DNA from 3 places in the Streptomyces sp. SGAir0957 genome. Region 1 is predicted to be linked to each of the others. Evidence: riboswitches for the same ligand, from Rfam matches in the RefSeq annotation. Region 1 holds a riboswitch; each other region holds the start of a gene.
The links. Region 1 has a riboswitch for cyclic di-AMP ahead of C1N81_RS21415 (transglycosylase family protein). Riboswitches for the same ligand answer to the same signal wherever they lie in the genome.
Positions count from the first base shown of each region.

Region 2: it holds a riboswitch for cyclic di-AMP, as region 1 does, so the genes downstream of both, C1N81_RS20820 (C40 family peptidase) here and C1N81_RS21415 (transglycosylase family protein) in region 1, are expected to answer to the same signal.
Region 3: it holds a riboswitch for cyclic di-AMP, as region 1 does, so the genes downstream of both, C1N81_RS15780 (M23 family metallopeptidase) here and C1N81_RS21415 (transglycosylase family protein) in region 1, are expected to answer to the same signal.

Region 1 covers NZ_CP027293.1:3,681,824-3,691,434, reverse strand. The annotation lists gene C1N81_RS21435 (SurA N-terminal domain-containing protein) at 161-844, shown strand; gene C1N81_RS21430 (nucleoside triphosphate pyrophosphohydrolase) at 891-1,961, shown strand; gene C1N81_RS21425 (cytochrome P450 family protein) at 2,098-3,345, shown strand; gene C1N81_RS21420 (transglycosylase family protein) at 3,507-4,592, shown strand; cyclic di-AMP (ydaO/yuaA leader) riboswitch at 4,774-4,922, shown strand; gene C1N81_RS21415 (transglycosylase family protein) at 4,927-5,652, shown strand; gene eno (phosphopyruvate hydratase) at 5,928-7,208, shown strand; gene C1N81_RS21405 (FtsB family cell division protein) at 7,342-7,836, shown strand; gene C1N81_RS21400 (DUF501 domain-containing protein) at 7,903-8,427, shown strand; gene C1N81_RS21395 (Ppx/GppA phosphatase family protein) at 8,424-9,368, shown strand.
Region 2 covers NZ_CP027293.1:3,535,789-3,545,399, forward strand. The annotation lists gene C1N81_RS20810 (M23 family metallopeptidase) at 1-1,195, shown strand, start outside; gene pcrA (DNA helicase PcrA) at 1,203-3,695, opposite strand; cyclic di-AMP (ydaO/yuaA leader) riboswitch at 3,882-4,055, shown strand; gene C1N81_RS20820 (C40 family peptidase) at 4,064-5,278, shown strand; gene C1N81_RS20825 (hypothetical protein) at 5,293-5,646, opposite strand; gene C1N81_RS20830 (C40 family peptidase) at 5,947-6,993, shown strand; gene C1N81_RS20835 (RNA polymerase sigma-70 factor) at 7,017-7,895, opposite strand; gene C1N81_RS20840 (carboxymuconolactone decarboxylase family protein) at 8,111-8,605, shown strand; gene C1N81_RS20845 (L,D-transpeptidase) at 8,660-9,355, opposite strand; gene C1N81_RS20850 (choice-of-anchor A family protein) at 9,352-9,611, opposite strand, start outside.
Region 3 covers NZ_CP027293.1:2,420,709-2,430,319, reverse strand. The annotation lists gene C1N81_RS15805 (DUF6082 family protein) at 1-109, opposite strand, end outside; gene C1N81_RS15800 (CobW family GTP-binding protein) at 448-1,635, shown strand; gene C1N81_RS15795 (DNA gyrase/topoisomerase IV subunit A) at 1,640-4,096, opposite strand; gene C1N81_RS15790 (M16 family metallopeptidase) at 4,434-5,789, shown strand; gene C1N81_RS15785 (M16 family metallopeptidase) at 5,807-7,174, shown strand; cyclic di-AMP (ydaO/yuaA leader) riboswitch at 7,406-7,577, shown strand; gene C1N81_RS15780 (M23 family metallopeptidase) at 7,590-8,390, shown strand; gene C1N81_RS15775 (GntR family transcriptional regulator) at 8,673-9,359, shown strand; gene C1N81_RS15770 (HPr family phosphocarrier protein) at 9,486-9,611, opposite strand, start outside.

The DNA of each region.
Region 1 (9,611 bases):
GCGTCGGCTGACCACGCGTCGTCCGACCACTCTTTCGGACCCGAGTACCTCAACTAGCGGCGAATCGTTGTCGAATAGGTGGCCGAGCCAGCGGCCACCTCCTACCATCGATCACGGACTTTGTGCACCGACGCACAAACTCGCCGCAGGGAGGCTCACCTTGCACCGCCGCACCAGCAGCCGTCGCCGTACCGCGCTCGTCCTGTCCGCCGCCGCCATCGCCGCGGCACCCGTCCTGACCGCCTGCGGGAGCGAGGCGCATCCCGGCGCCGCTGCTGTCGTCGGCGGCCAGCGCATCACGGTCGCCCAGCTCGAGACCCGGGTCAACGAGGTACGGGACGCCCAGCAGGCCGCCACGAAGGACAGCGCCGAGTACGAGCAGGCCATCGCCAAATCCGGTGGCCTGACCCGCAACACCCTGCACACCATGGTCCTGGACCGGGTGCTGCACCGCGCCGCCACCGACGCGGGCGTCGCCGTCACCCGCAAGGAGATGCAGGACATGCGGGCCGGCCTGGAACAACGGGCGGGCGGCGCAAAGCAGTTGGAGACGGGCTGGCTCGCGCAGTACAACGTGCCGCCGAAACGGCTGACCGAGAGCCTGCGCACCGAGATCGAGGCGCAGAAGCTCGCGACCGCGCTCGGCGCCGACATGCAGACGCAGGAGGGCCAGACCACGTTCTGGAAGGCGCTCGGCAAGGCGTCCAAGGAGCTGAACGTCGACCTGAACCCGCGCTACGGCGCCTGGGAGATCTCCCCGCGCAGCCGCCTCGTCGAGTCGAAGACGCCGTGGCTGAAGCAGGTCACACGCCAGGCGCCCCCGTCGACCCAGCAGACGGCGTAGGGACCCCGGCCGCCTGGGTTACGTTCGGGTGGTGAACGATCGAGAGATGCACGCCTCCACCAGCGGGACCGGCGGCGACGCTGCGGGCCGCGTCGTCCTGCTCACCAGCAGCCACCGCGTCGCCCCAGGGCTGCTTTCCTGGCCGGCGTGGGAGGTGCTGCGCGGTGCCGACGCGGTGCTGTGCGCCGACGCCGCGCACCCGCAGCTGCCGTACCTGAAGGAGGCGGGCGTCGAGGTCACGCTCGCGACGGCGCCCCTGTCGGCCCGTGACCTCGTCGACCGCTGCGCCGACGGCGACCGCACGGTGGTCGTCCTCACCACCGCCGAGGGCGACCGCCGCCTCACGGACGGCCTCGCGGCCCTGGCGGGCTCCGGCCGCGAGCGGATGCCGTCCCTGGAACTCCTCCCCGGCTCCTACGACCTCCCCGGCGCCCGCCTCCTCGACCTCGTCCAGGTCATGGACCGCATCCGCCGCGAGTGCCCCTGGTCGTCCCTGCGCACCCACGAGGAGCTGGCGAAGTACGCGATCGAGGAGGCGTACGAGCTGGTCGAGGCGATCGAGACGAACGACCGCACCGAGCTGCGGGAGGAACTGGGCGACGTACTCCTCCAGGTCGTCTTCCACGCCCGGATCGCGGAGGAGGACCCCGAGGAGCCGTTCTCCGTGGACGACGTCGCCGGCGGCATCGTCACCAAGCTCATCCACCGCCACCCCCACGTCTTCGGCGACGAGACCGCGTCCACGCCGGAGGAGGTCAGGGAGATCTGGCTCCGCAAGAAGGGCGAGGCCAAGCGCCGCGCCTCGGTCACCGACGGCGTCCCGGTCGGCCAGCCGGGCCTCGCCCTGGCCGCGAAACTGGGCTCCCGCGTCCGCACGGCGGGCCTGGACGTCCCGGTCCCCACCGGCGCGGGCATCGGCTACGAACTCCTCGCCCTGGCCCTGCGCGCGGAGGCGGAGGGGGCGGACCCGGAGACGGCGCTACGGGCGGCGGCCAGGGCGTACCGGGCGGCGGTCCGGGTGGCGGAGGGCCTCGACGAGGACGTCGACCAGGACGTCGACCAGGACGTCGACCAGGACGTCGAGCAGAGCGCCGACCGGGACCTCGACGAGGGATAGCCCTCTATAGCCCTCTTAGGGGGCCCCTCAATGGCCCCCGACGGCCCCCGACGGCCCTCGACGGCCCCTTCGGTACGGCTCCGCCGCCCGCTCCGGATACCGTCGAAGCGTGACCGAAAGCCCCGCCCCCGCCGACATGCCCGAACTCTTCACCTGGGAGTTCGCCAGCGACCCGTACCCCGCCTACGCCTGGCTGCGCGAGCACGCGCCCGTGCACCGGACGACGCTGCCGAGCGGGGTCGAGGCATGGCTGGTCACGCGGTACGCGGATGCCCGGCAGGCCCTTGCCGACCAGCGGCTCAGCAAGAATCCGGCCCACCACGACGAGCCCACGCACGCCAAGGGCAAGACGGGCATCCCGGGCGAGCGCAAAGCCGACCTGATGACGCATCTGCTCAACATCGACCCGCCGGACCACACCCGGCTGCGCCGCCTCGTCTCCAAGGCGTTCACCCCGCGTACGGTGGCCGAATTCGCCCCCCGGGTGCAGCAGCTGACGGACGGCCTCATCGACCGCTTCGCGGCGAAGGGCGAGGCGGACCTGATCCACGACTTCGCCTTCCCGCTCCCCATCTACGCCATCTGCGACCTGCTCGGCGTCCCGCGCGAGGACCAGGACGACTTCCGGGACTGGGCGGGCATGATGATCCGGCACGGGGGAGGGCCGCGCGGCGGCGTCGCCCGGTCGGTGAAGAAGATGCGCGGCTACCTCGCCGAGCTGATCCACCGCAAGCGCCAGGACCCCGGTGACGACCTCATCTCCGGCCTGATCCGCGCCTCCGACCATGGCGAGCACCTCACCGAGAACGAAGCCGCGGCCATGGCCTTCATTTTGCTGTTCGCAGGTTTCGAGACCACGGTCAACTTGATCGGCAACGGCTTGTACGCCCTGCTCACCCACCCTGAGCAGCGCGAGCGGCTGCAGCGCGGCCTGGCCGAGAACGACACCGCCCTGCTCGCCACCGCCGTGGAGGAGCTGCTCCGCTTCGACGGACCTGTGGAGCTGGCGACCTGGCGGTTCGCGACCGAGCCGCTGACCATCGGAGGGCAGGCCGTCGCCACCGGCGACCCGGTCCTCGTCGTCCTCGCGGCGGCGGATCGCGACCCGGCGCGCTTCGCGGAGCCCGACACGCTCGACCTCTCCCGCCGCGACAACCAGCATCTCGGCTACGGCCACGGCATCCATTACTGCCTCGGCGCGCCCCTGGCCCGCCTGGAGGGACAGGCCGCCCTCGGCACCCTTCTGACGCGCCTTCCGGACCTGCGACTGGCCCAGGAGCCGGCCGAACTGCGCTGGCGCGGCGGGCTCATCATGCGCGGACTGCGCACGCTGCCAGTGGAGTTCACGCCTGAGCGCGACGGAACACTCACGGAGAAAAGCTGACAGGTTCTCAACTTCGTGACTTTCACGTGATCTGCGCTGCATCGACTTGTGACAAGCGTTCGAGTCCCGCTACGTTCACCAGTCATCGCGACACAGGCACAACCGGCACCACTCCCGCCACTCCTGTCGCGTGCTGCATCAGTCTCGCGAAAGGCAACCGCATGCTCACCGGGAACGGTCGTCACCGTCGCCCTCGTCAGGCCCCTGCTCTGGTCGTCGCCGCCGGTGTCACCGGCAGCGCCCTCGCGATCCCGCTGCTCGCCGCGACCAGCGCGAGCGCCGCCTCCACCACCACCTGGGACAAGCTCGCCGAGTGCGAGTCCGGCGGGCAGTGGAGCCTCGACGCGGGCAACGGCTACTACGGCGGGCTGCAGTTGTCGCAGGAGACGTGGGAGCAGTACGGGGGCCTCGACTACGCCCCGACCGCCGACGAGGCCAGCCGTTCGCAGCAGATAGCCGTGGCCGAGAAGGCGCTTCAGGCGAAGGGGCCCGGTGTGTGGCCCAGCTGCTCGATCGTGGCCGGTCTGACGCAGGGCGACGACGCGGCCGAGGTCGACCCGGGGGCGACCGTCTCGCCGCGGCCGTCCGGTCTCGCCCAGTCGCCGGACAAGACCGGCTCCGCGGGTTCCTCCGGTTCCTCCGACTCCTCCGGCTCGCCCAGCGCCTCAAGCTCCGCGGACGCCTCGAACTCCTCGGACGCCTCGGACTCCGGGAGAGAGAAGAGTCACCAAAACTCGGACGAGAGCGACGGCTCCGGCGCCTCCAAGAGCTCCGGTTCCGCCAAGGACGCCGACACGCCCGGCACCCCCGCCGCGTCTGACACCCCGTCGGCCGGGACCACCACCGATACCCCCGGTAACACGGCGGGCGGCGAGGCGAGCGGCGCCGCCGAAGGGGGCGATTCGGGTAAGTCGGGCCAGTCGCACGCCACTTCCGCCGACGACGCGGACGACGCGGACGACGCGGACGCGTCCTCCGCCGGTCGCCACCGGGGTGCCCCCGCCGCCGACGACGCCACGGTGTCCCGTGGGGGTGAGGGTCGTCACGCTTCTCGCGAGGAGGTCCGCTCCGAGAGCGCGTACACGGTCCGTTCCGGCGACAGTCTGTGGGACATCGCGGACGCGCAGAACGTCGACGGAGGGTGGAATGCCCTCTATGACCTCAACAAGAAGACGGTCGGTTCCGACCCCGACCTCATCCTTCCTGGTCAGAGTCTGAATCTTGGCCTCGAATCGGATGAAAAGTAGCGGGACTTCAGGGATGGTTGAGGCGCCTATGTCCGCTTTTGCGAGAGTGAGACATGAGTCTCAAACACCCTGATCGTCTTTGAAATCGGGCGGATCGACTGCTTAACGTCGTCACCGCTCGCCACAGCGGGCCCCGACGGACGTCACGCCGAATCCTGCCAACGTCCGTACGGGAACAGTCGACGCGTAAGCGCCGTAGGCAGGAGCGGGGGACCCAAGGTAAGTGCCGGTCCGCCGGCTTGGGGTTAAGCCCGCGCACTAGGTTGCGCGGCCGGACACTCACTGGTCCGCACCCGACAGCTCACCTCGTAGGCGTCGGTGAGGGGATTCCTCCATGCTGCTTTCCAGCAAGGGCAAGCACCGCCGCCCGTCCAAGGCCGTCCGTGTCGCCACGCTCGCCGGTGTCGCCGGTGCCGCCGTCGCCGTTCCGCTGATGGGTGCCACGGGCGCCTCCGCCGCCTCCACCTCCGAGTGGGACCAGGTCGCCTCCTGCGAGTCCGGCGGCAACTGGTCGATCAACACCGGCAACGGCTACTACGGCGGCCTCCAGTTCTCGTCCTCGACGTGGGCCGCGTACGGCGGCACCGCCTACGCGTCCTCCGCCGACCAGGCGTCCAAGGCGCAGCAGATATCGGTCGCCGAGAAGGTTCTCGCCTCGCAGGGCAAGGGTGCCTGGCCGAGCTGCGGTGTGGGCCTGTCCGGCGCCGACACCAGCAACTCCGCTCCGGCCGAGTCCTCGTCGGACTCCTCCTCGCAGCAGCAGGCCCAGCCGCAGCAGCAGGAGCGCTCCGACTCCTCGACGACGACCCGCTCGCAGCAGCGTCAGCAGCCGCAGCAGCAGGCTCAGCCGCAGCAGGAGACCAAGAAGGACACCGTCACCACCCCGACCGGCAAGAAGGTCGAGAAGGGCGACGGCGAGTACAAGGTCGTGACCGGCGACACGCTCAGCAAGATCGCCGAGGCGCACGGCACCAACTGGCAGAAGGTGTTCAAGCTCAACAAGGACATCGTCGCCGACGCCGACCTGATCTACCCGGGTCAGCAGCTGCACCTCAAGTAGGACCCCCGGGGCGCCGCAGAGCCCCCAGGAGCCCTCAGAGCACGACGACCCGGCATCGGCGGACGCCGGGTCCAGGGCCGCTCGCTCCGGCGACCCCCGTTCCGCTGCACGTGTGCGGAACGGGGGTCGCCGTCTTTGTTCCGTTAAGAAACATTTCGCTGTCGGCGTTGTCCACAACCCGGGCGGTCGGCTGGCCGATGCCCCGGAGCCCGTTACGCTCAGGGGTGCGGGCCAGCCGCCCGCGCTGTTGTGTCACATCCCAGAAGGAGATGCTCGTGCCGTCCATCGACGTCGTCGTAGCCCGGGAAATCCTGGACTCCCGAGGCAACCCCACGGTCGAGGTCGAGGTCGGCCTCGACGACGGCAGCACGGGTCGTGCTGCTGTCCCGTCGGGCGCCTCCACCGGTGCCTTCGAGGCCATCGAACTCCGCGACGGTGACCCCAACCGTTACCAGGGCAAGGGCGTCGAGAAGGCCGTCCTCGCCGTCATCGAGCAGATCGGCCCGGAGCTCGTCGGCTACGACGCGACCGAGCAGCGCCTGATCGACCAGGCGATGTTCGACCTGGACGCCACCGACAACAAGGGCTCGCTCGGCGCCAACGCCATCCTGGGCGTCTCCCTCGCCGTCGCGCACGCCGCGTCCGAGGCCAGCGACCTGCCGCTCTTCCGCTACCTGGGCGGCCCGAACGCGCACCTGCTGCCCGTCCCGATGATGAACATCCTGAACGGCGGGTCGCACGCCGACTCCAACGTCGACATCCAGGAGTTCATGATCGCCCCGATCGGCGCGGAGTCCTTCTCCGAGGCGCTGCGCTGGGGCACCGAGGTCTACCACACCCTGAAGAAGGTGCTGAAGACCAAGGGCCTCTCCACCGGCCTGGGCGACGAGGGCGGCTTCGCCCCGAACCTGGAGTCGAACCGCGCCGCGCTCGACCTCATCCTCGAAGCGATCAAGGAGGCCGGTTACGTCCCCGGCCAGCAGGTCGCGCTCGCGCTCGACGTCGCCGCCTCCGAGTTCTACAAGGACGGCGTCTACGAGTTCGAGGGCAAGCAGCGCTCGGCCGCCGAGATGACCGAGTACTACGCGGAGCTCGTCGACGCGTACCCGCTGGTCTCCATCGAGGACCCGCTGTTCGAGGACGACTGGGCCGGCTGGAACACCATCACCGAGAAGCTCGGCGACAAGGTGCAGCTCGTCGGCGACGACCTGTTCGTCACCAACCCGGAGCGCCTGGCCCGCGGCATCGAGGAGAACTCGGCCAACGCCCTGCTCGTCAAGGTCAACCAGATCGGCTCGCTGACCGAGACCCTGGACGCCGTCGAGCTGGCCCAGCGCAACGGCTTCAAGTGCATGATGTCGCACCGCTCCGGCGAGACCGAGGACGTCACCATCGCCGACCTCGCCGTCGCCACCAACTGCGGCCAGATCAAGACCGGCGCCCCGGCCCGCTCCGAGCGCGTCGCCAAGTACAACCAGCTCCTGCGCATCGAGGAGATCCTGGACGACGCGGCGGTCTACGCCGGTCGCTCGGCCTTCCCGCGCTTCAAGGGCTGACAGCCCGCGTTCCGAGGGCCGACCGCCCCGGCGCCGTAGTTCCGTACGTCCCCGCACTCGGTCCCGTACCGTGTGCGGGGACGTACGCACGTAGGCGGCCGGACGGCGCGCGGATCGGGGAGGCGACAGGCGAATGCCGGGAAAGGTACGGAGCAGGGGCCAGGGTGACGCGGCCCGCTTCTCCACGGCCACCCGCCTGCGCGTGCTCGGCGAGCAGACGGCCGAGCGCGTCTACCGCTCGCAGAACAAGCGCCAGGCCCGCCGCTCCCGGCTCACCGGGCGCGCGGCGCTGCTCGCCCTCGTCGTCTGCACCCTCGTGGTCGCGCTCGCGTACCCGATAAGGCAGTACGTGTCCCAGCGCGGCGAGATCGCCGACCTGCAGCGCCAGCAGCAGGAGGCGAAGGACCGCGTCGAGCGGCTGCGCGAGGAGAAGGCGCGCTGGCAGGACGACGCGTACGCCGAGCAGCGGATCCGGGAGCGCCTGCACATGGTGGCGCCGGGGGAGACCGGGTACGTGGTGCCCGACCCGCGCGCCACCGAGGACGGCCGCGACGAGCAGGGCGCGGCCGACCGCCCCTGGTACTCGAACGTCTGGGACGGCGTCGACAAGGCCGACCGCGCGAACTGATCCCCCTCCGTCCCGGCCTCCCGGTCACGTCCGCGTGACCCGGTTACTTCTAGGTGAAAGACAGGCATGGAAACGCCCCCGCCCCAGACCGAGCCCACCGCGCCCACGGACGCCGACATCCACGCGTTCCAGGAGCAGCTCGGCCGCCCGCCGCGCGGCCTGCGGGCCATCGCGCACCGCTGCCCCTGCGGCAACCCGGACGTCGTCGAGACGGCGCCGCGTCTGGAGGACGGCACGCCGTTCCCGACGACGTACTACCTGACGTGCCCGCGCGCGGCCTCCGCCATCGGCACCCTTGAGGCCAACGGCGTCATGAAGGAGATGACGGAGCGGCTCGCGAGCGACCCCGAGCTGGCGCGTCAGTACCGGGCGGCGCACGAGGACTACATCGCCCGCCGCGACGCCATCGAGGTCCTGGAGAACTTCCCGAGCGCGGGCGGTATGCCGGACCGCGTGAAGTGCCTGCACGTGCTCGTGGCGCACTCCCTCGCGGCCGGCCCCGGGGTGAACCCGCTGGGCGACGAGGCGATCGAGATGCTGCCCGAGTGGTGGAAGAAGGGCCCGTGCGTCTCCCCGGAGGTGGCCGAGTGACCCGGGTCGCGGCCGTCGACTGCGGTACGAACTCGATCCGGCTGCTCGTCGCGGACGCGAACCCGGAGACGGGCGAACTCGTGGATCTGGACCGGCGGATGACGATCGTCCGGCTCGGCCAGGGCGTCGACAAGACGGGCCGCCTCGCCCCCGAGGCGCTTGAGCGGACCTTCGCGGCGTGCCGCGAGTACGCGGAAGTGATCAAGGAGCACGGGGCCGAGCGCCTCCGTTTCGTGGCCACGTCGGCGTCGCGCGACGCCTCCAACCGCGACGACTTCGTCCGCGGGGTCCTGGACATCCTGGGCGTCGAGCCCGAGGTCATCACCGGTGACCAGGAGGCGGCGTTCTCCTTCACGGGTGCGACGAAGGAGCTGACGGGCCGGGCCGACCTGGAGACGCCGTACCTGGTGGTGGACATCGGCGGCGGCTCGACGGAGTTCGTGGTCGGCGACGGGGCGGTGCGCGCCGCCCACTCCGTCGACATCGGCTGCGTACGGATGACGGAGCGGCACCTCGTCGCGGAGGACGGTACGGTCGGCGACCCGCCGACCGCCGCGCAGATCGGGGCGATCCGCGCGGACATCGTCGCGGGTCTCGACCGTGCGGCGGACCTCGTCCCGCTGTCCGAGGCCCGCACCCTGGTCGGCCTGGCCGGTTCGGTGACGACGGTGGCGGCGCTCGCGCTCGGCCTCCCGGAGTACGACTCGGCGGCGATCCACCACGCGCGGATCTCCTACGAGAAGGTCGCCGAGATCACCGACTGGCTGCTGACGTCCACGCACGACCAGCGCGCCCTGAAGCCGGTGATCCATCCCGGCCGCGTCGACGTGATCGCCTCAGGGGCGCTCGTGCTGCGGCTGATCATGGAGCGGACCGGTGCCCGCGAGGTGGTCGTGAGCGAACACGACATTCTGGACGGCATCGCCTGGTCGCTGGCCTGACCGCAGGGCCCAGTTCTTGATCTCGCCTGAGCGTGTCGCGCCCCGTCTGAGCACGGCTTGAGGGGGTCGCGACACGCTCTTCGCGCACCCCGCCGACAAAGTTCGTGAAGTTCTTCACAAGGAATTCGGCCCCGTTGGGCGCGCTTTGTGGCCCACGGGCCCGTTCGGTGGCGTCCAGGTGGGGTGCCGGGGCCCGTCCGCGGTGTGTCCGCCGTGTTGCGGGACGATGACATCCGGGAGTGG
Region 2 (9,611 bases), 150 kb from region 1:
CGCCTACGGCACGAGCGGGTACGAGACGGGCAGCTACGAGACGGGCAGTTACGACACGACCGCCGTCTGGGCGGTGAGCGAGGAGCAGCAGCACACCGGCCAGTGGCCCGCCCAGTCCTACGACACGCAGGCGTACGGCACACCGGTCTACGACATGCGGCCCGACGCCACCCAGACCTTCGAGGCGCCGGTCTTCGGGACGACGGCCTACGACACGGGCGCGTACGACGCCACCGCGTGGAACTCGGCGGAGCCCGATCCCGCCACCGACACCGCGGCCCACGCCTACGTTCCGGACCAGTACAGCCCCGCCGAATACCCTCAGGCGCACGACGAGCCGGAGCCCGTACCCGAGCTCGAACTCGAACCCGACGCTGAGCCGGAGCCGGAGGCCGCGCCCGAGTTCAAGCCCCGCGCGGAGACGCGTGCGGAGGGCCGCGCGGCGACCCGTTCAGCCGCCCGTTCCAGGCGCCGCACCCCCGCGAAACGTTCCGCGCTGCTGACCATCGCGGTGCCGTCGGTGTGCGTGGTCGGGGTCGCCGGGATCGCGGCGGCGTCGGTGGGCGGCGGCGGGGACGACGCCGGGCAGGCACAGGCGATGTCGGCGCCCGACGCGAGCGCGGTGAAACCGTCCGTCGCCAACAACCAGCTGGACACGCAGCTGAAGGATCTCTCCGCGGACGCGGGCGACTTCGCCGACCGGGCGAGCCGCACGCAGGAGCGGATCGATCTGCGGGCGCAGCAGGAGGAGGACCGCAAGAAGGCCGCCGAGGAGGCCGCGCGCAAGGAGGCGGCGCGCCCCAAGTTCGCGCTGCCGGTCGCGCGGCACGGGCTGAGCGCCTACTTCGGGCAGGCGGGCATCAACTGGATGTCCGTGCACAGCGGCATCGACTTCCCCGTCTGGTACGGGACGCCGGTGATGGCGGCGACCGACGGGACCGTGCGCACGCAGTTCAACACGGCGTACGGAAACATGGCGATAGTCACCGCGAAGGACGGTACGGAGACGTGGTACTGCCACCTCTCCTCGTACACCGTGGCGAACGGGCCCGTGAAGGCCGGTGACGTGATCGCGCACTCGGGCAACTCGGGCAACTCCACCGGACCGCACCTGCACTTCGAGGTGCGGCCGAACGGCGGCGCAGCGATCGACCCCCTGCCGTGGCTCCGCAGCCACGGCCTGGACCCGACGTAAGAACCGCTTACAACTTCTCGACCGGCGCGTACCGCAGCAGGAGCCGCTTCGGCTTCGGGTCGCCGAAGTCGATCGTCGCCTCCGCGTTCCCTCCCGAGCCGCCGACGCCGACGACCGTGCCGAGGCCGAACTGGTCGTGGGTGACGCGGTCACCGACGGCCAGGGAGACCACCGGCTTCTCGTTGGCGCGGCGCGTGGCGAACGCCGGGGTCGTACGGGAGCGCGACGAGGACAGTGACGCGGCGATGCCGCCCCCGATGCCCTTCGTGGAGGGCGCCGGGGCGGAGCCGCCCTTGCGCTTCCACTCCAGGTGCGTGTCCGGGATCTCCTCCAGGAAGCGCGAGGGCGGGTTGTACGAGGGCTGGCCCCAGGCACTGCGCATGGAGGAGCGGGTCAGGTACAGCCGCTCCCGCGCGCGCGTGATGCCGACGTAGGCCAGGCGGCGCTCCTCCTCCAGCTCCTTGGTCTGGCCGAGGGAGCGCATGTGCGGGAAGACGCCGTCCTCCATGCCCGTCAGGAAGACGACGGGGAATTCGAGGCCCTTGGCGGTGTGCAGGGTCATCAGGGTGATGACGCCGCTGCCGTCGTCCTCCTCGTCGGGGATCTGGTCGGAGTCGGCGACGAGCGCGACCCGCTCCAGGAAGGCGGAGAGATCGGCACCCCCGGTCTCCCCTTCGGCGCCCTCGCCCTCACCCTCGGTGGCCGCCTGCGCGGCCTCCTGCTCGAATTCCAGGGCGACGGCGGCGAGTTCCTGCAGGTTCTCGATGCGGGTCTCGTCCTGCGGGTCGGTGGAGGACTGCAGCTCGGCGAGGTATCCGGTGCGCTCCAGGACGGCCTCCAGGACGGTGGCCGGTCCGGCGCCGGACTCGACGATGGTCCGCAGGTCCTCCATGAGGGTGTTGAACCGCTTCACGGCGTTGGTCGAGCGGGCCGCCATGCCGTACGCCTCGTCGACGCGGCGCAGCGCCTGCGGGAAGGAGATCTTCTCGCGCTGCGAGAGGGCGTCGATCATGGCTTCGGCGCGGTCGCCGATGCCGCGCTTCGGCACGTTCAGAATGCGGCGCAGGGGGACGGAGTCCTCGGGGTTCGCCAGCACGCGCAGGTAGGCGAGGACGTCCCGGACCTCCTTGCGCTCGTAGAAGCGGACGCCGCCGACGACCTTGTAGGGCAGGCCGACACGGATGAAGATCTCTTCGAAGACACGGGACTGCGCGTTGGTCCGGTAGAAGACGGCGACGTCCCCGGCCTTCGCCTCGCCGGCGTCGGTGAGCCGGTCGATCTCCTCGGCGACGAACTGGGCCTCGTCGTGCTCGGTGTCCGCGACGTAGCCGGTGATCTGGGAGCCCGCGCCCGCGTTGGTCCACAGGTTCTTGGGGCGGCGCGACTCGTTGCGCTCGATCACCGCGTTGGCGGCGCTGAGGATCGTCTGGGTGGAGCGGTAGTTCTGCTCCAGGAGGATCGTCGTCGCGTCCGGGTAGTCCTCCTCGAACTGGAGGATGTTGCGGATCGTGGCGCCGCGGAACGCGTAGATCGACTGGTCGGCGTCGCCGACGACGCACAGCTCGGCGGGGTCGGCGTCCTCCCCCTCCGCCGGCCCGACCAGTTCGCGCACGAGCGCGTACTGCGCGTGGTTGGTGTCCTGGTACTCGTCGACGAGGACGTGGCGGAAGCGGCGCCGGTAGTGCTCGGCGACGTCGGGGAACGCGCGCAGCAGGTTGACCGTGGTCATGATCAGGTCGTCGAAGTCGAGGGCGTTGGCCTCCCTCAGCCGCGACTGGTACATCGCGTACGCCTGGGCGACGGACTTCTCGAACCCGTCGGCGGCGGTCTTGGCGAAGTCTTCCTCGTCGATCAGCTCGTTCTTCAGGTTCGAGATCTTGGCGCTGAAGGACTTCGGCGGGAACTTCTTCGGGTCGAGGTCCAGGTCGCGGCAGACCAGGGCCATGAGCCGCTTGCTGTCGGCGGCGTCGTAGATCGAGAACGACGAGGTGAAGCCGAGCTTCTTCGACTCGCGGCGCAGGATGCGCACGCAGGCGCTGTGGAAGGTGGAGACCCACATCGCGTTCGCCCGCGGGCCCACCAGGGACTCGACGCGCTCCTTCATCTCGCCCGCGGCCTTGTTCGTGAAGGTGATCGCGAGGATCTGGCCGGGGTGCACGCCGCGCTCGCCGAGGAGGTGGGCGATGCGGTGGGTGAGGACGCGGGTCTTGCCGGAACCGGCGCCCGCGACGATGAGCAGGGGCGAGCCGCCGTGCACGACGGCCGCCCGCTGGTTCTCGTTCAGCCCCTCCAGCAGCGCCGCCGCGTCCACGGCCGGGCGCGGCGCGCCGCCCCGGTAGTAGGCGTCCCTGGCCGGGGGTACGTCGAACTTCCCGCCGAACAGGTCGTCCGGGATCGGCTCGGGCTCCGGTCCGTCGTGCTCGCTGTCGGGCGGCGGCGGGGGCCCATCGGTCCGGTTCTGGAGGCCCGCCAGGAAGCTGTCGTCAAAGAGGCTGCTCATCGCCTTACGAGTTTAGGCGGACCCACTGACACGCCGCCCCCTCCTTCAGGACACCGCGCCGCACTGTCGCCAAGGTCACGAAAATGTATCGGGCATATCGAACAACATCCTTCACAGCGGCATCACGAGTTGGCTACGGTGCTGCGCGGGCCGTCCGTCCCCACGACCGCGAGCGCCGCGGCGAGCGGGCTGCCCCCGCCGAGTCCCGTACGCCGTGAGGTAGGGAACCGGGGACCCACCGAACCTGGGGTGAATCGGCCGGGCGGTTCGCTGTCGGCGACAGCGGGCGGCCGGCCGTAGGGCAGCCTTCCGTACGCCCGAACCCGACAGCTAACCCGGTAGGCGGAGCACGGAAGGAGTCGCCTGCCTTGGCGTCGCACCGCAAGCCGCGCACCCGCTCCCGGATGACCGGTGGCCTGCGCACCACCCCCGCGGTCGGGATCACGACCGCCGCCCTCACCTCCGTCGCCCTGCTGTCGCAGACCGCCCAGGCGGCGCCCGCGCCGGCGAAGCCGAGCCTCGAAGAGGTGCGCAAGAAGGTCGACACGCTGTACCGGCAGGCGGAGACCGCCACGCAGAAGTACAACGCGGCCAAGGAGCAGACCGACAGCAAGAAGCGGCAGGTCGACAGGCTCCTCGACGACATCGCGAAGCGCACCGACCAGATGAACACGGCCCGCCAGGAGCTGGGCCGGTTCGCCGCCGAGCAGTACCGGACGGGCGGGATCAGCGACACCGCGACGATGTTCCTCGCGGACGACCCCGAGGACTACTTCGCGCAGGACCGGCTGCTCAGCCGGGCGACGGCGGACCAGAAGAAGGCCGTCGACGCCTACCAGGAGCAGCAGCGGGCGACCGCGGAGAAGCGCACCGAGGCGCAGGAGAACCTGCGTCAGCTCACCTCCTCGCAGACCGAGCTGCGGACGTCGAAGCAGAGCGTGCAGTCGAAGCTGTCCGACGCCCGTGAGCTGCTGTCGAAGCTGACCGCGGAGGAGAAGCGGCGGCTCGCCGCGATCGAGAAGAAGAAGGAGGAGGCGGCCCGCAAGAAGGCCGCCGAGCTGGCGGCGAAGCAGAAGGCGGAGGAGGAGCAAAAGCGGAAGGCGGCGGCGGAGGCGGCGGCCCAGGAGCAGGCGGATTCGGGCGCCGGTTCAGGCTCGGGCAGCACCGGGTCGACGGGGTCCGGCTCGTCCGGCAGCGCCTCCGGTAGCGCCTCGTCCGGTTACGCGGCGAAGGCGGCGCAGGCGCTCGCGTTCGCCAAGGCCCAGGAGGGCAAGCCGTACGTGTGGGGCGCGACGGGGCCGGGCTCGTACGACTGCTCGGGCCTCACGCAGGCGGCGTGGAAGGCCGCGGGCATCTCGCTGCCGCGCACGACCTGGGACCAGGTGGAGGCCGGCACGACGGTCCCGCTCTCCGACATCCAACCCGGTGACCTGGTCTTCTTCTACGACGACATCAGCCACGTCGGCCTCTACCTCGGCGACGGGATGATGATCCACGCGCCGAAGCCGGGCGCGTACGTCCGCGAGGAGTCGATCTACTACGACGGGACGTCCTCGATCCACAGCGTGGTGCGGCCCGCCTGACGACGAGCGGGTGCTCAGGTCCAGAGCACCGCGATGAAGATGTTGGCGAGGGTGAGGGCGCCGACGGCCGCGAACAGGCCCTTCTCCGCCTTCTCCTCGTCACGCTTCACATAGACGATGCCGAGGATGACGATCAGGACCGCCAGCTTCACGCCGATCTTGATGTTGTTGACGGTGTGGTCGTCGGCCTGGTTGAGGCCGACCAGGGCGACACCGGTCACCAGCATGGTCAGCGCGCCATGCAGCATCGCCTTGTTGAATCGGGCCTCGCCCCGGCCCAGCGCCGACATCTGCGTGAGGAAACCGCCGAGCAGCGCGGCGATGCCGATGATGTGCAGGCCGACGAAGAAATGGATGAGTACGTCCATGGTTGCGGAGCCTAATGGGGCGTCTGTCGTGCGCTGACAGCGGGCGGCGTCGGACAGCGGGCTGTCACTCCGCGCCACCGCCCGTAAACAAGGGGTCAGTTGCGAACAATGCGCGGCCGACCCGTTACGCCGAGGTTTAGCGTCCTTGCTCAGGTGACCGGCTCCCCACCGCCGCCCGGGCCAGGGGCGGCAGCCGGACACCACCGCCGAGAAAGGTCCGGCGGCGGCCAGCTCCCCCTGTGCGGGCCGCCGCCGGACGTGCGACGAGGCGGCAGTACGACCGGAAGGACGTGGCACTTCGTGCCGGCAGCGCATCGCAAGCCCCGCCAGCGTGTCCTCGGTGGCAGCACGGTCCGCACCGCGGCCACCTTCGCCCTCGCCTCCGCGGCGTCCGTCACCGCCCTCGACGGCGGCGCGGCGCACGCCGAGCCGGACCTCACCCCCGCTCAGGTGAAGGCGAAGGTCGACCGGCTGTACCAGGAGGCGGAGGTCGCCACCGAGAAGTACAACGGCGCGAAGGAGAAGGCCGGGCAGGCCCGTCAGCGGGTGGACGCCTTGCAGGACGAGGCGTCCCGCAGGACCGAGTCCCTGAACTCCCGGCGCGAGCGGCTCGGCGCGGTCGCGGCGGCGCAGTACCGCTCGGGCGGCGTCGACCCGTCCGTCCAGCTCCTCCTCTCCTCCGCCCCCGACCGCTACCTCGACCGGGCGGCGCTCGCGGACCGTGTCGGCACGCGGCAGGCGGCCACGCTCGCGGGGGTCCGCAAGGAGCTGCGGGAGATCGACCAGCTGCGCGCGCAGGCCGACGGGTCGCTCGCGGAACTGCGCGCCAAGCAGGCCGAGCTGAAGAAGCAGAAGAAGACGGTGACGGGGAAGCTGGCGGAGGCGCGCGCGCTGCTCGACCGGCTGACACCGGCGGCCCGGGCGACGGCGACGGGCGCCGCAGACCGGGCCTCACGCTCCACGACCCGGGGTGGCGCGATCACGGCCGAGGCGCCGAACTCCCGCGCCGCCGCGGCGATCTCGTTCGCGCGGGGTGCGCTCGGCAGCCCGTACGTCTGGGGCGCCACCGGCCCGAACGCGTTCGACTGCTCGGGGCTCACGCAGGCCGCCTACCGCGCGGCGGGGGTGTCCCTGCCGCGCACGACGTACGCGCAGATCGACGCGGGCCAGCGCGTTCCGCGCTCCCAGCTCCGCCCCGGTGACCTGGTGTTCTTCTATTCCGGGATCAGCCATGTCGGCCTCTACATCGGCGGCGGCCAGATGATCCACGCCCCGAACCCGAGCGCGCCGGTGCGGATCGCGCCGATCGACCAGATGCCGTTCGCGGGGGCGACGCGGGTCGCATAGCGCATAGCGGCGGGCCCGGGCGGTCAGCGGCTCACGGGGGTCTCGCGGTCGACCCGCGCCAGCTTCTCCGGGTTGCGGACGGCGTAGAGCCCGGTGACGAGGCCGTCGTCGATACGGACCGCGACGGCGGCGACGAGTGCGCCGCCGAGGCGGAGCACGAGGCCCGGGGCGCCGTTGATCCGGGTCGGCTCGGCCGAGACGCCGGTGGTGGTGAAACGGACGAGGACCTCGGTGACGTCCGCGATGCCGACGACCGGGGCGAGGGCGGCGCGGACGACGCCGCCGCCGTCGCCGAGGAAGACGACGTCCGGGGCGAGCATGTCGAGCAGACCCTGCAGGTCACCGGTGTCGACGGCCCGCTGGAACGCGGCGAGGGCGCCGCGGGTCTCGGCGGGCGACACGGTGCCGCGCGGCCGTCGTGCCGCGACGTGGGCGCGGGCCCGGTGCGCGATCTGCCGGACGGCGGCCGGGCTCTTGTCGACGGCCTCCGCGATCTCGTCGTAGCCGAGGTCGAACACCTCGCGCAGGACGAACACGGCGCGCTCGGTCGGCGCGAGGGTCTCCAGGACGAGCAGCATCGCCATCGAGACGCTGTCGGCCAGTTCGACGTCCTCGGCGACGTCGGGCGCGGTGAGCAGCGGCTCCGGGAGCCAGGGGCCCACGTACGACTCCTTGCGGCGGCCCAGCGTACGGAGGCGGGACAGGGCCTGCCGGGTGGTGATCCGGACGAGGTAGGCGCGCTGGTTGACCACGGTCGCGAGGTCGACGCCGCTCCAGCGCAGCCAGGTCTCCTGGAGCACGTCCTCGGCGTCGGCGGCGGAGCCGAGCATCTCGTAGGCGACGGTGAAGAGGAGGTTGCGGTGGGCGACGAAGGCTTCGGTGGCGGGGTCGGCGGCGGCCATGTGGGGCTCCTGATTCTGTTCCGCGTCCGGTCGGTTCGCCCATGGGACACCGGCCGGCGGCCGCCTGTGACAGCCGATACCGACCGGCTCGGGGTGATTCAGGTCACAGGGCAGTGGCGTCACGGCAAGCCGGCCGCCGGCATCCCATGCCCGACAGGACGCCGCGCCACGAGGTGCGGCGCCGGGGAACCCGTACCGAAGGACGAAGCGACGCCATGACGCAGCACACGCAGCACACGGACCACCACGCCCACAGCCCCCGCCTCGACCTCTTCGGCGACCCGGTGGTGGCCAAGGCCCTGAAGTACTTCGCCTCCGCGAGCCAGGCCCTCATCACCGGCTCCCGCGTCCCGAGGACCACCCAGGACCTGATCCTCCTCCGGGCCAGCCAGATCAACGGCTGCGGCTTCTGCACCGCCGTGCACAGCAAGGACCTCGCCGACGCGGGCGAGAGCGCGGCCCGCGTCCACCTGGTCGCCGCCTGGCGCGAGGCCACCGTCCACACGGACGCCGAGCGTGCCGCCCTCGAACTGGCGGAGCAGGGCACGCGCATCGCCGACGCGGCGGGGGGCGTCCCGGACGAGGTCTGGGAGCGCGCGGCCAAGCACTACGACGAGGGACAGCTCGCCGCGCTCATCGCGTTCATCAGCCTCATCAACGCGTCCAACCGGATGGGGGTGATGAACCGGATGGCGGGCGGGGCGGCCTGAACGCCGCGCTCCGCCGCCCGGCCCGTCTTCCTCGGCGCCGCGCCGCGCCGGGCCTCAGCCTCGCGTGCCCGGCTTCGAGCCCCAGACGTAGACCTTGTCGCCCTTGGCCAGGAGGTTCCAGAGGCGCTTCGCGTCGGGGACGGTCAGGTTGACGCAGCCCGCCGAGCCGCCGCCGTCGAAGAGGTGGCCGGGGTGGCCGTGCAGGGCCTGGCCGCGGTCGAAGAACTGGGCGTAGGGCATGGGCGCGTTGTCGTAGAGGGTGGAGCGGTGGTGGCGGCTGCGCCAGTAGACGGTGTGCCAGCCCGTGCGGGTCTCCTGGAGGTCGCGTCCGGTGCGGACGGGGACCGGGGCGAACCGGATCCGCTTCTTCTGCTGGACCCAGAGGAGTTGGCGGCCGAGGTCGACGCAGGTGACCCGGTACGTGCGGACGGGGCAGCGGCCGGCGGCGTTCGGGTTCGGGCGGGCCTGGACGGCGACCAGGGTGCGGTAGGTGCCGAGGTCGGCGTAGCCGTCCTTGCGGGGCATCCGGTGTTTCGTCTGGAGGGCGCGGATGGCCTCGCAGTCGGCGCGGGACTGGACGCCGTCGACCGGGCGGTGCAGATGTTTCTCGAGTTCGCGCTGGTAGGGGCCGGTCGGGGCGGTGCAGGCGGGGGCGGCGGCCGCCGGGGTGGCGGCGGTCGCGAGCCCCGGGCCCAGGGTGAGGAGGCAGAGGAGGATCGCCGGTCCGCGTCCGCGACCCGGCGTTCTCATTTGCCGCCCTTTCCTTGCTCGCCCCGCTTGTTCTTCAGCGTCACTGTCACCCCTTGCTCGCTGTTCGCCGCCGTGAGGCGGTAGGGGCCGAAGACCCGGTCGGCCGGGAGGACATAGCCCTCGGGGACCGCCGTCTCCCGCAGGTAGTAGGTGCCGGGGCGCAGGCCCGTGAAGCGGCAGATCCCCGCGCGGTCGGTGGCGCAGCCGGGGCCCACGCGGGTGTCCCGTCGCGTGCCGGTCGTCTGGAGTCCCTTGC
Region 3 (9,611 bases), 1.3 Mb from region 1:
CCAGTCGGCGTCGCTCCGCCGCCGTCCCCGCGCGGCCGGGGCCGTGCTGCTGCCACAGATGTGCCGTGGCGGTGCCCGCGAGCGCACCCGTGATCATTGCAACGACCACGGGACGCCACGTCCTCAAGTTCTGTGTGGCCATGTCAACCCCCGATTCAGGCGTCCGCCCGCCGGTCGTCGCCGGACGCGGGTCGACGGGCTTGCGGACCGGCGAGCGATGCGATGGGCGGCGCGCTTGCCGTCTCCCCAGGGTGCCGAGCGGCTCCGATCGGCTGGGAGGCGGAGAGGAGGCGCACGGAAGCATGCCCGGGTCGCGAATACCTGCGCCATATCGAACGTCTGCCCAATGGGGGCGCTAACAATCGTTCACTTCGCGGCCCGTCTCCACCTCCCGCCCCGCCTAAGGTGGGGCGGCACAGTAGTCGTACGAGAGCGGGAGAGAGCACGTTGATCAAGACGAGCAACCCGGGCAGTGCGGGTGGGCAGATCCCCGTCGTCGTCCTCGCGGGGTTCCTCGGATCGGGCAAGACCACTCTGCTCAATCACCTCCTGCACCACAGCGGCGGCTCCCGGATCGGGGCGATCGTCAATGACTTCGGGGCAATCGAGATCGACGCCATGGCGGTGGCGGGACAACTGGGCGACTCGACGGTCTCGCTCGGCAACGGGTGTCTGTGCTGCGCTGTGGACGCCGGTGAACTTGATGTCTATCTGGACAAGTTGACCCGACCCGTCAATGACGGTCATCAGATGGATGTCATCGTGATCGAGGCGAGCGGCATCGCGGAACCGCAGGAAATGGTCCGCATGGTGCTCGCCAGCGAGAACCCGCGCATCGTGTACGGCGGGCTGATCGAGGTCGTGGACGCGGCCGAGTACGACGCCACCAGGGAGAAGCATCCCGAGGTGGAACGGCACCTGGGCATCGCGGACCTCGTCGTCGTCAACAAGGCCGACCGGGTCACTGGCGCGGAGTGGGAGCGCGTCCTGGCGGCTGTCCGCGGGGCAGCCGGGCCCTCGGCCGTGGTCCGCGCCTCGTACGGACGCATCGACCCGGAGCTGCTCTTCGACTGCCGTCCCACGGCGGAGCGCGTCGGACAGCTCTCCTTCGACGACCTGCACCGCCACGACGACCTGGACGGCCACGACGACCTGCACCGCCCCGACGACCTGCACCGCCCCGACGAGAGCGACACCGGGGGCGAGGCGCACGCCGCGCACCTGCACTCCGCCTACGACAGCCTTGCCTTCAGCTCCGACGTGCCCATGGACCCGCGGCGGCTGATGGACTTCCTCGACGGGCGTCCCGAGGGGCTGTACCGCATCAAGGGGTATGTCGACTTCGGCGCCGCCGACCCGGCCAACCGCTACGCCGTGCACGCCGTCGGGCGGTTCCTGCGGTTCTACCCGGAGCCCTGGCCCGTCGGCGCCGACCCCGACGGTGAGCCGCGCCTGACCCAGCTCGTCCTCATCGGGGCCGGGATCGACACGGCGGCGCTCCGCGCCGGGCTCGAGAGCGCCAAGGGCACGGAAAACGCCCCGCACACCGTCGACGAGCACGGCATGTGGGGCGTTCTCCGCTACGTACAGGACAAGGGCGAGGACCCCGACGTGCCCGAGGACGCCGGGGTCTGACGGGCTAGACCGGCCCCGCCACCGCCGCGACCGTCTTCGGCAGCGAGATCCCCGAACCGTCGCGGCGCGGGTCCATCTCGGTGAGTTCGGCAGGCATCCCGTTCTTCTGCGCCGCGCGGGCGGGTGCCGGGCCCGCCCAGGCCAGGCTCAGGCAGTCCTCGCCCTTCAGGAAGCGCTGGCAGCGGACGCCACCGGTCGCGCGGCCCTTGCGCGGGTACTGGTCGAACGGGGTCAGCTTGGCCGTCGTCTGGACCGAGTCGTCGAGCGTGCCGCGCGAGCCCGCCACCGTGAAGACGACGGCGTCGGCCGCCGGGTCGACCGCGGTGAACGAGATGACCTTCGCGCCGGTCGCCAGCTTGATGCCGGCCATGCCGCCCGCGGGACGGCCCTGCGGGCGCACCATGGAGGCCTGATAGCGCAGCAGCTGTGCGTCGTCCGTGATGAAGACCAGGTCCTCCTCGCCGGTCCGCAGCTCCATCGCGCCCACGATGCGGTCACCGTCCTTGAGGGTGATGACCTCCAACTCGTCCTTGTTGCTCGGATAGTCGGGTGTCACGCGCTTCACGACGCCTTGCTCGGTGCCGAGGGCGATGCCCGGCGACGACTCGTCGAGGGTCGTCAGGCAGACGACCTTCTCGTCCGCGCCGAGGGTGGAGAGGAACTCGGAGAGCGGGGCGCCGCCGGACAGGTTCGGCGCGGAGGCCGTGTCCGGGAGCTGCGGCAGATCGATCACGTTCATGCGGAGCAGGCGACCCTCGGAGGTGACCGCGCCGATCTCGCCCCGGGCCGTCGCCGGCACCGCCGAGACGATCACGTCGTGCTTGGTGCGCTTGGCGTTCTCGTCCGCGGCGAAGGGCTCGCCGTTGGCCGTACGGGCCAGGAGCCCCGTCGAGGAGAGCAGCACGCGGCACGGGTCGTCGGCGACCTGGAGCGACACCGTGGCCAGGGCAGGGCCGGACGACTCGAGCAGCACGGTGCGCCGGTCGGTGCCGAACTTCTTGGAGACGGCCGCCAGTTCCGCCGAGACGAGCTTGCGTAGTTCGGCGTCGGACTCGAGGATGCCCGTCAGCTCGTCGATCTCGCCGTTGAGCCGGTCGCGCTCCGACTCCAGCTCGATGCGGTCGAACTTGGTCAGGCGGCGCAGCGGCGTGTCCAGGATGTACTGCGTCTGGATCTCGCTCAGGCCGAAACGGCCGATGAGCCGCTCCTTGGCCTGGGCGCTGTTCTCGCTGGAGCGGATGAGGCGGATGACCTCGTCGATGTCGAGCAGGGCGACGAGGAGGCCGTCGACCAGGTGAAGCCGGTCCCGCTTCTTGGTGCGGCGGAACTCGCTGCGGCGGCGCACGACCTCGAAGCGGTGGTCCAGATAGACCTCGAGCAGCTCCTTGAGGCCCAGGGTGAGCGGCTGGCCGTCCACGAGAGCCACATTGTTGATGCCGAAGGACTCCTCCATCGGCGTCAGCTTGTAGAGCTGCTCCAGGACGGCCTCCGGGACGAAGCCGTTCTTGATCTCGATGACCAGGCGCAGGCCGTGCTCGCGGTCGGTGAGGTCCTTGACGTCGGCGATGCCCTGGAGCTTCTTGTTGCCGACGAGCTCCTTGATCTTCGCGACGACCTTCTCGGGGCCCACCGCGAAGGGCAGTTCGGTGACGACGAGGCCCTTGCGGCGCGCCGTGACCGTGTCCACGGCGACCGTGGCCCGGATCTTGAAGGTGCCGCGCCCGGTCTCGTACGCGTCCTTGATGCCGGACAGGCCGACGATCCGGCCGCCCGTGGGCAGGTCGGGGCCCGGCACGTACTTCATGAGCGTCTCGAGGTCGGCGCCCGGGTGCTTGATCAAGTGACGGGCAGCGGCGATCACTTCGCCCAGGTTGTGCGGCGCCATGTTGGTCGCCATGCCGACCGCGATGCCCGACGCCCCGTTCACCAACAGGTTCGGGTACGCCGCCGGGAGGACCAGGGGCTCCTGCTCCTGTCCGTCGTAGTTCGGAGCGAAGTCGACCGTGTTCTCCTCGATCGACTCCGTCATCAGGCCGGCCGCCGGGTCCATGCGGCACTCGGTGTACCGCATGGCGGCCGGGCGGTCGTCGTTGCCCAGTGAACCGAAGTTCCCGTGCCCGTCGACCAGGGGGACGCGCATGGAGAACGGCTGGGCGAGGCGCACCAGGGCGTCGTAGATCGACGCGTCGCCATGGGGGTGCAACTTACCCATGACCTCGCCGACGACGCGGGCGCACTTCACATAGCCGCGTTCGGGGCGCAGGCCCATCTCGTTCATCTGGTAGACGATCCGACGGTGGACGGGCTTCATCCCGTCGCGGGCGTCGGGCAGGGCGCGCGAGTAGATGACCGAGTACGCGTACTCCAGGTAGGAGCCCTGCATTTCGTCGACCACGTCGATGTCGAGGATCCTCTCCTCGAAATCGTCGGGCGGCGGGGTCTTCGTGCTGCGGCGGGCCATCGCTGCTGCGGCTCCTTCACCAACATCTACGGGAACATGTACGGGAACTGTCGCGGACCATTGTGGACCGCCCCACTGACAACGCTGATCGCGACCCGTCCGAACGGGGTCGCCGACGGTCCGCGCCGAAGCCGCCGTGCTCGCTTACGGCGTACCCGGAGCGGGAACTTCGCCAGGTGGCTGCAGGCTTGCATACAGTGGCAGGACCGGCAGCGGTTTCGCCTTCACACAGTGGTCCGCGTCCGCAGTGTTTCTCAGCGTCACCAGCGTTACCAGCGGTATCAGTTTCTCAGCATTTCCGAGGTTCACGGTTCCCACCGCGATCGAAGGGACGTACATGCCCATGGGTCACACGGCCACCGCCGAGGCCGGCTCCGGCGGCCTGACAGCGACCGAGCACCGGCTGGCCAACGGCCTGCGTGTCGTGCTCTCCGAGGATCACCTGACCCCGGTCGCGGCGGTCTGCCTCTGGTACGACGTCGGCTCGCGCCACGAGGTCAAGGGCCGTACGGGCCTCGCTCACCTGTTTGAGCACCTGATGTTCCAGGGCTCCAAGCAGGTGCACGGCAACGGTCACTTCGAACTCGTCCAGGGCGCGGGCGGCTCGCTCAACGGCACCACGAGCTTCGAGCGCACGAACTACTTCGAGACCATGCCCGCCCACCAGCTGGAGCTCGCGCTCTGGCTGGAGGCCGACCGCATGGGCTCGCTCCTGACGGCCCTCGACGAGGAGTCCATGGAGAACCAGCGCGACGTCGTCAAGAACGAGCGCCGCCAGCGCTACGACAACGTGCCCTATGGCACCGCGTTCGAGAAGCTGACCGCCCTCATGTACCCCGAGGGCCACCCGTACCACCACACGCCCATCGGCTCCATGGCCGACCTGGACGCGGCCACCCTCGAGGACGCGCGGGCCTTCTTCCGCACCTACTACGCGCCCAACAACGCGGTGCTCTCCGTGGTCGGCGACATCGACCCCGAGCAGACGCTCGCCTGGGTCGAGAAGTACTTCGGCTCGATCGCGGGACACGACGGCAAGCCCGCCCCGCGCGACGGCTCCCTGCCCGACGTGCTCGGCGAGCAGCGCCGCCAGGTCGTCGAGGAGGAGGTCCCGGCGCGCGCCCTCATGGCGGCCTACCGGCTGCCCGAGGACGGCACGCGCGCGAGCGACGCCGCCGACCTCGCCCTGACCGTCCTCGGCGGCGGCGAGTCGTCCCGGCTCTTCAACCGCCTGGTGCGCCGCGACCGGACCGCCGTGGCGGCCGGGTTCGGCCTCCTCCGGCTGGCCGGCGCGCCGTCCATGGGCTGGCTGGACGTGAAGACCTCCGGCGATGTCGAGGTGCCGGTCATCGAGGCCGCCGTCGACGAGGAGCTCGCCCGGTTCGCCGCGGAGGGCCCCACGCCCGAGGAGATGGAGCGCGCGCAGGCCCAGCTGGAGCGCGAGTGGCTGGACCGGCTCGGCACCGTGGCGGGCCGCGCCGACGAACTGTGCCGCTTCGCCGTCCTCTTCGGCGACCCGCAGCTCGCCCTCACCGCCGTCGGCCGCGTCCTGTCCGTGACCGCGGAGGAGGTCCAGGAGGTCGCCAAGGCCCGCCTGCGCCCCGACAACCGTTCGGTCCTCGTGTACGAGCCGACGGCCCCCGCCGACACCGATGACGAGAGCGACCCGAGCGACGAGGAGGCGGGCGCGTGACCGAGCAGCTCGCGACCATGGACTTCCACCCCCAGCCCCAGGCGGGCACCGCCAAGCCCTGGGCGTTCCCCGCCCCCGAGCGTGGCGAGCTGGCCAACGGCCTGACCGTGCTGCGCTGTCACCGCCCCGGGCAGCAGCTCGTCGCCGTCGAGATCAACCTCGACGCGCCGCTCGACGCCGAGCCCGCGGGCCTCGACGGCGTCGCCACGATCATGGCGCGCGCCTTCACCGAGGGCACCGACAAGCACTCCGCCGAGGAGTTCGCGGCCGAACTGGAACGGTGCGGCGCCACGTTGGACGCCCACGCCGACCACCCCGGCGTCCGGGTCTCCCTCGAGGTGCCCGTCTCGCGCCTCTCCAGGGGCCTCGCGCTGCTCGCCGACGCCCTGCGTGCGCCCGCCTTCGCGGACAGCGAGATCGAGCGCCTGGTGCGCAACCGGCTGGACGAGATCCCGCACGAGAGCGCCAACCCGGCCCGGCGCGCCGCCAAGGAGCTCTCCAAGCAGCTCTTCCCGGCCGACGCGCGCGTGTCGCGCCCGCGCCAGGGCACCGAGGAGACCGTCGCCGCCATCGACGCGGCCGCCGTACGGGCCTTCTACGAGAAGCACGTACGCCCCGCCACCGGCACGGTCGTCGTCGTGGGCGACCTGGCCGACGTCGACCTCGACGCCCTCCTCGAGGACACGCTCGGCGCCTGGACCGGGAACACCGCGGAGCCCCGCCCGGTCCCGGCGGTCACCGCCGACGACACCGGCCGCGTCATCATCGTCGACCGTCCGGGCGCGGTGCAGACACAGCTGCTCATCGGCCGGATCGGCCCCGACCGGCACGACCGCGTGTGGGCCGCGCAGGTTCTCGGCACGTACTGCCTGGGCGGCACGCTCACCTCCCGTCTGGACCGCGTCCTGCGCGAGGAGAAGGGCTACACCTACGGTGTGCGGGCCTTCTCCCAGGTGCTGCTCTCCGCGCCGGACGGTACGGGCGCCGCCATGCTCGCCATCAGCGGCTCCGTCGACACCCCGAACACGGGTCCGGCCCTGAACGACCTGTGGAAGGTGCTGCGGACCCTGGCCGCCGAGGGGCTGACGGACGCCGAGCGGGACACGGCCGTGCAGAACCTGGTGGGCGTGGCGCCACTCAAGTACGAGACGGCCGCGGCCGTCGCGGGCACCCTCGCCGACCAGGTCGAGCAGCACCTCCAGGACGACTTCCAGGCGCAGCTGTACCGCCGGCTCGCCGAGACGGGCACCGTGGAGGCCACCGCGGCCGTCGTGAGCGCCTTCCCGGCGGACCGTTTGGTGACGATCCTCGTGGGCGACGCCGCGCACATTGCGGAGCCCGTCCAGACGCTCGGTATCGGCGAGGTGACCGTCGTCGCGGGCTGACCCCCTCACGACCTCTTCGCTCACGGAAGGAGCCCCGGCAGCCCTCACGGCCGCCGGGGCTTCTTGGTGTGCGTTCGGCATGAACCCCGGCATATGCCCGTTTTGGTATGGAGGTTGCCTGTCTGGCCTGTGGTGTGCGCTACAAAACCCGGGTTCCGTTTGTCGAACAAATGAGGTGCCGCTTAGCGTCGGTGCGGCTGTCCGCCCGTCATGCGTCGCGCCCGCGACACCGGACAGTCATCGCCGAGTCCCCCACGGCGCGAGCCAGGGGAGCCGGGGACCCACCGCAGTCCCTGGGGTGAATCGGGCGCTCTTCCGGCCGTGAGGCAGGGGAGAGGGCCCGTAGGAGACCTTCCTGCTCCGAACCCGTCAGCTAACCCGGTAGGCGAGAGGGAAGGAAAGGATCAGCCACCGCATGGCGTTCACCCGTGCCACCGGGAAGCACCGTCGTCCGAGCCGTCTCACGCGCACCACCGCGCAGGTCGCGGGCGTCGCCGCGCTCACCACGACCGGTGTCGTCGGCGGCCTCGCCGCCCCCGCACTCGCCGCCCCCGCGGCGCCCGAGCAGAACGGCCTCACCCAGGCGATCGCCATCGGCGACTCCATGGCCGCCCAGATCGACGCGCAGGCCACCGCTCAGAAGAAGGCCGCCGACGAGGCGGCCGCCAAGGCGAAGGCCAAGGCGAAGGCCGAGGCCGAGGCCAAGAAGAGGGCCGAGGAGGCCAAGCGCCAGGCCGAGGCGAAGGCCGCCAAGGAGCGCGAGGCCAAGGAGCGCGCCGCCCGCGAGGCCGAGCGCAAGCGCCTCCTCAACAGCTTCGTCGCCCCGATCTCCGGCTCGTACGTCTCCACCGGCTACCAGGCCAGCAGCGGCCTGTGGTCCTCCGGCAGCCACACCGGCATCGACTTCCACGCGGCGAGCGGCACGTCCGTGCACGCCGTCGGCGCGGGAACCGTCGTCGAGGCGGGCTGGGGCGGTGCCTACGGCAACAACATCGTGATCAAGATGAACGACGGTACGTACACCCAGTACGGTCACCTGTCGTCCATCGGCGTCTCCGTCGGTCAGTCGGTCACCCCCGGCCAGCAGATAGCCCTCTCCGGCGCCACCGGCAACGTCACGGGCCCGCACCTGCACTTCGAGGCCCGCACGTCGCCCGAGTACGGCTCCGACATGGACCCCGTCGCGTACCTGCGCTCGCACGGCGTCAACGTCTGACACACGCTTCCGCGTCTGACACACGCTTTCGCGTCCGGCATGCGCCTACGCGTCCGGCGCACGCCTCCGCTCAGCAAGCCCCGGCTCACCGAGCCGGGGCTTTCGCGTGCGATCGCACCGTCCGGCGGACTTCCTGACCTGGCCAAAAAATATCCATGAATTCCGGTCCCCCGTCGGAAATTCGAGAACCGTGGAATAGAGTCGGGACGAAGTTGCAGGGAGCGCGCCCGCACGGGCGTCGGTCGACCGCGTTGCGCGGGGATCAAAAGCGGAGGTCGAATCATGCGGATTCCCGCGCACTCGGTATGCACCGCGATTCGCGATGACATCGTCGCGGGTGTCTACCCGCGCGGCAGCAGGCTCACTGAGGAGCTGCTCGCACGCCGCTACGGTGTCTCGCGCGTGCCCGTGCGCGAGGCGCTGCGCACGCTGGAGGCCGAGGGGTTCGTCGTCACGCGCAGGCACGCGGGCGCGTGCGTGGCCGAACCCACCGGGCAGGAGGCCGCCGACCTCCTTGAGGTCCGGCTGCTGCTCGAACCGCTGGGTGCGGCGCGGGCGGCGCAGCGCCGCACCGAGGCCCATCTGAAAGTCCTGCGCGGCCTGGTCAGGCTGGGTCAGGAGCGCTCCAGGGCGGACCGGAACGAGGATCTGCGCTCCCTGGACGGCTGGTTCCACGAGACCTTGGCGCAGGCCTCCGGCAGCCCCGGCCTGATCGCCCTGCTCACCCAGCTCCGGCACAAGATCGCCTGGATGTACGCCGTGGAGGCCCCGGACCGGCCGGCCGAGTCGTGGGCCGAGCACGGTGCCATCGTCGACGCCGTGGCGCGGGGTGACGCCGAGCGGGCCCGCACGCTGACCGCCCGCCATGCCGAGCGCGTCGCCTCCGCCCACAGGCTGCGCGTCCCGCGCGCGGGCGGCCCGGTGAGGACTTCGCAACATGCCGTAAACACGGCGGGTCTCCGGAATTAACAGAAAGCCCGTATACAAAGCGTTGGGGAATTCCGTGGCATTCGCGGGATTGAATTGACGCTAATCAGGAAACAGTGAAGCCGCGCGCCCCGAAGGGAAACGCGCGGCTTCGCCGTGAGAAACGGATCAGACAGTCTCGGGCAGCTCGTCGAGGCCCTCGGAGACCAGCTTCGCCAGACGGTCGAGCGCGGCGTCCGCACCCTCGGCGTCGGAAGCGAGGACGATCTCCTCGCCGCCCTGGGCGCCCAGGCC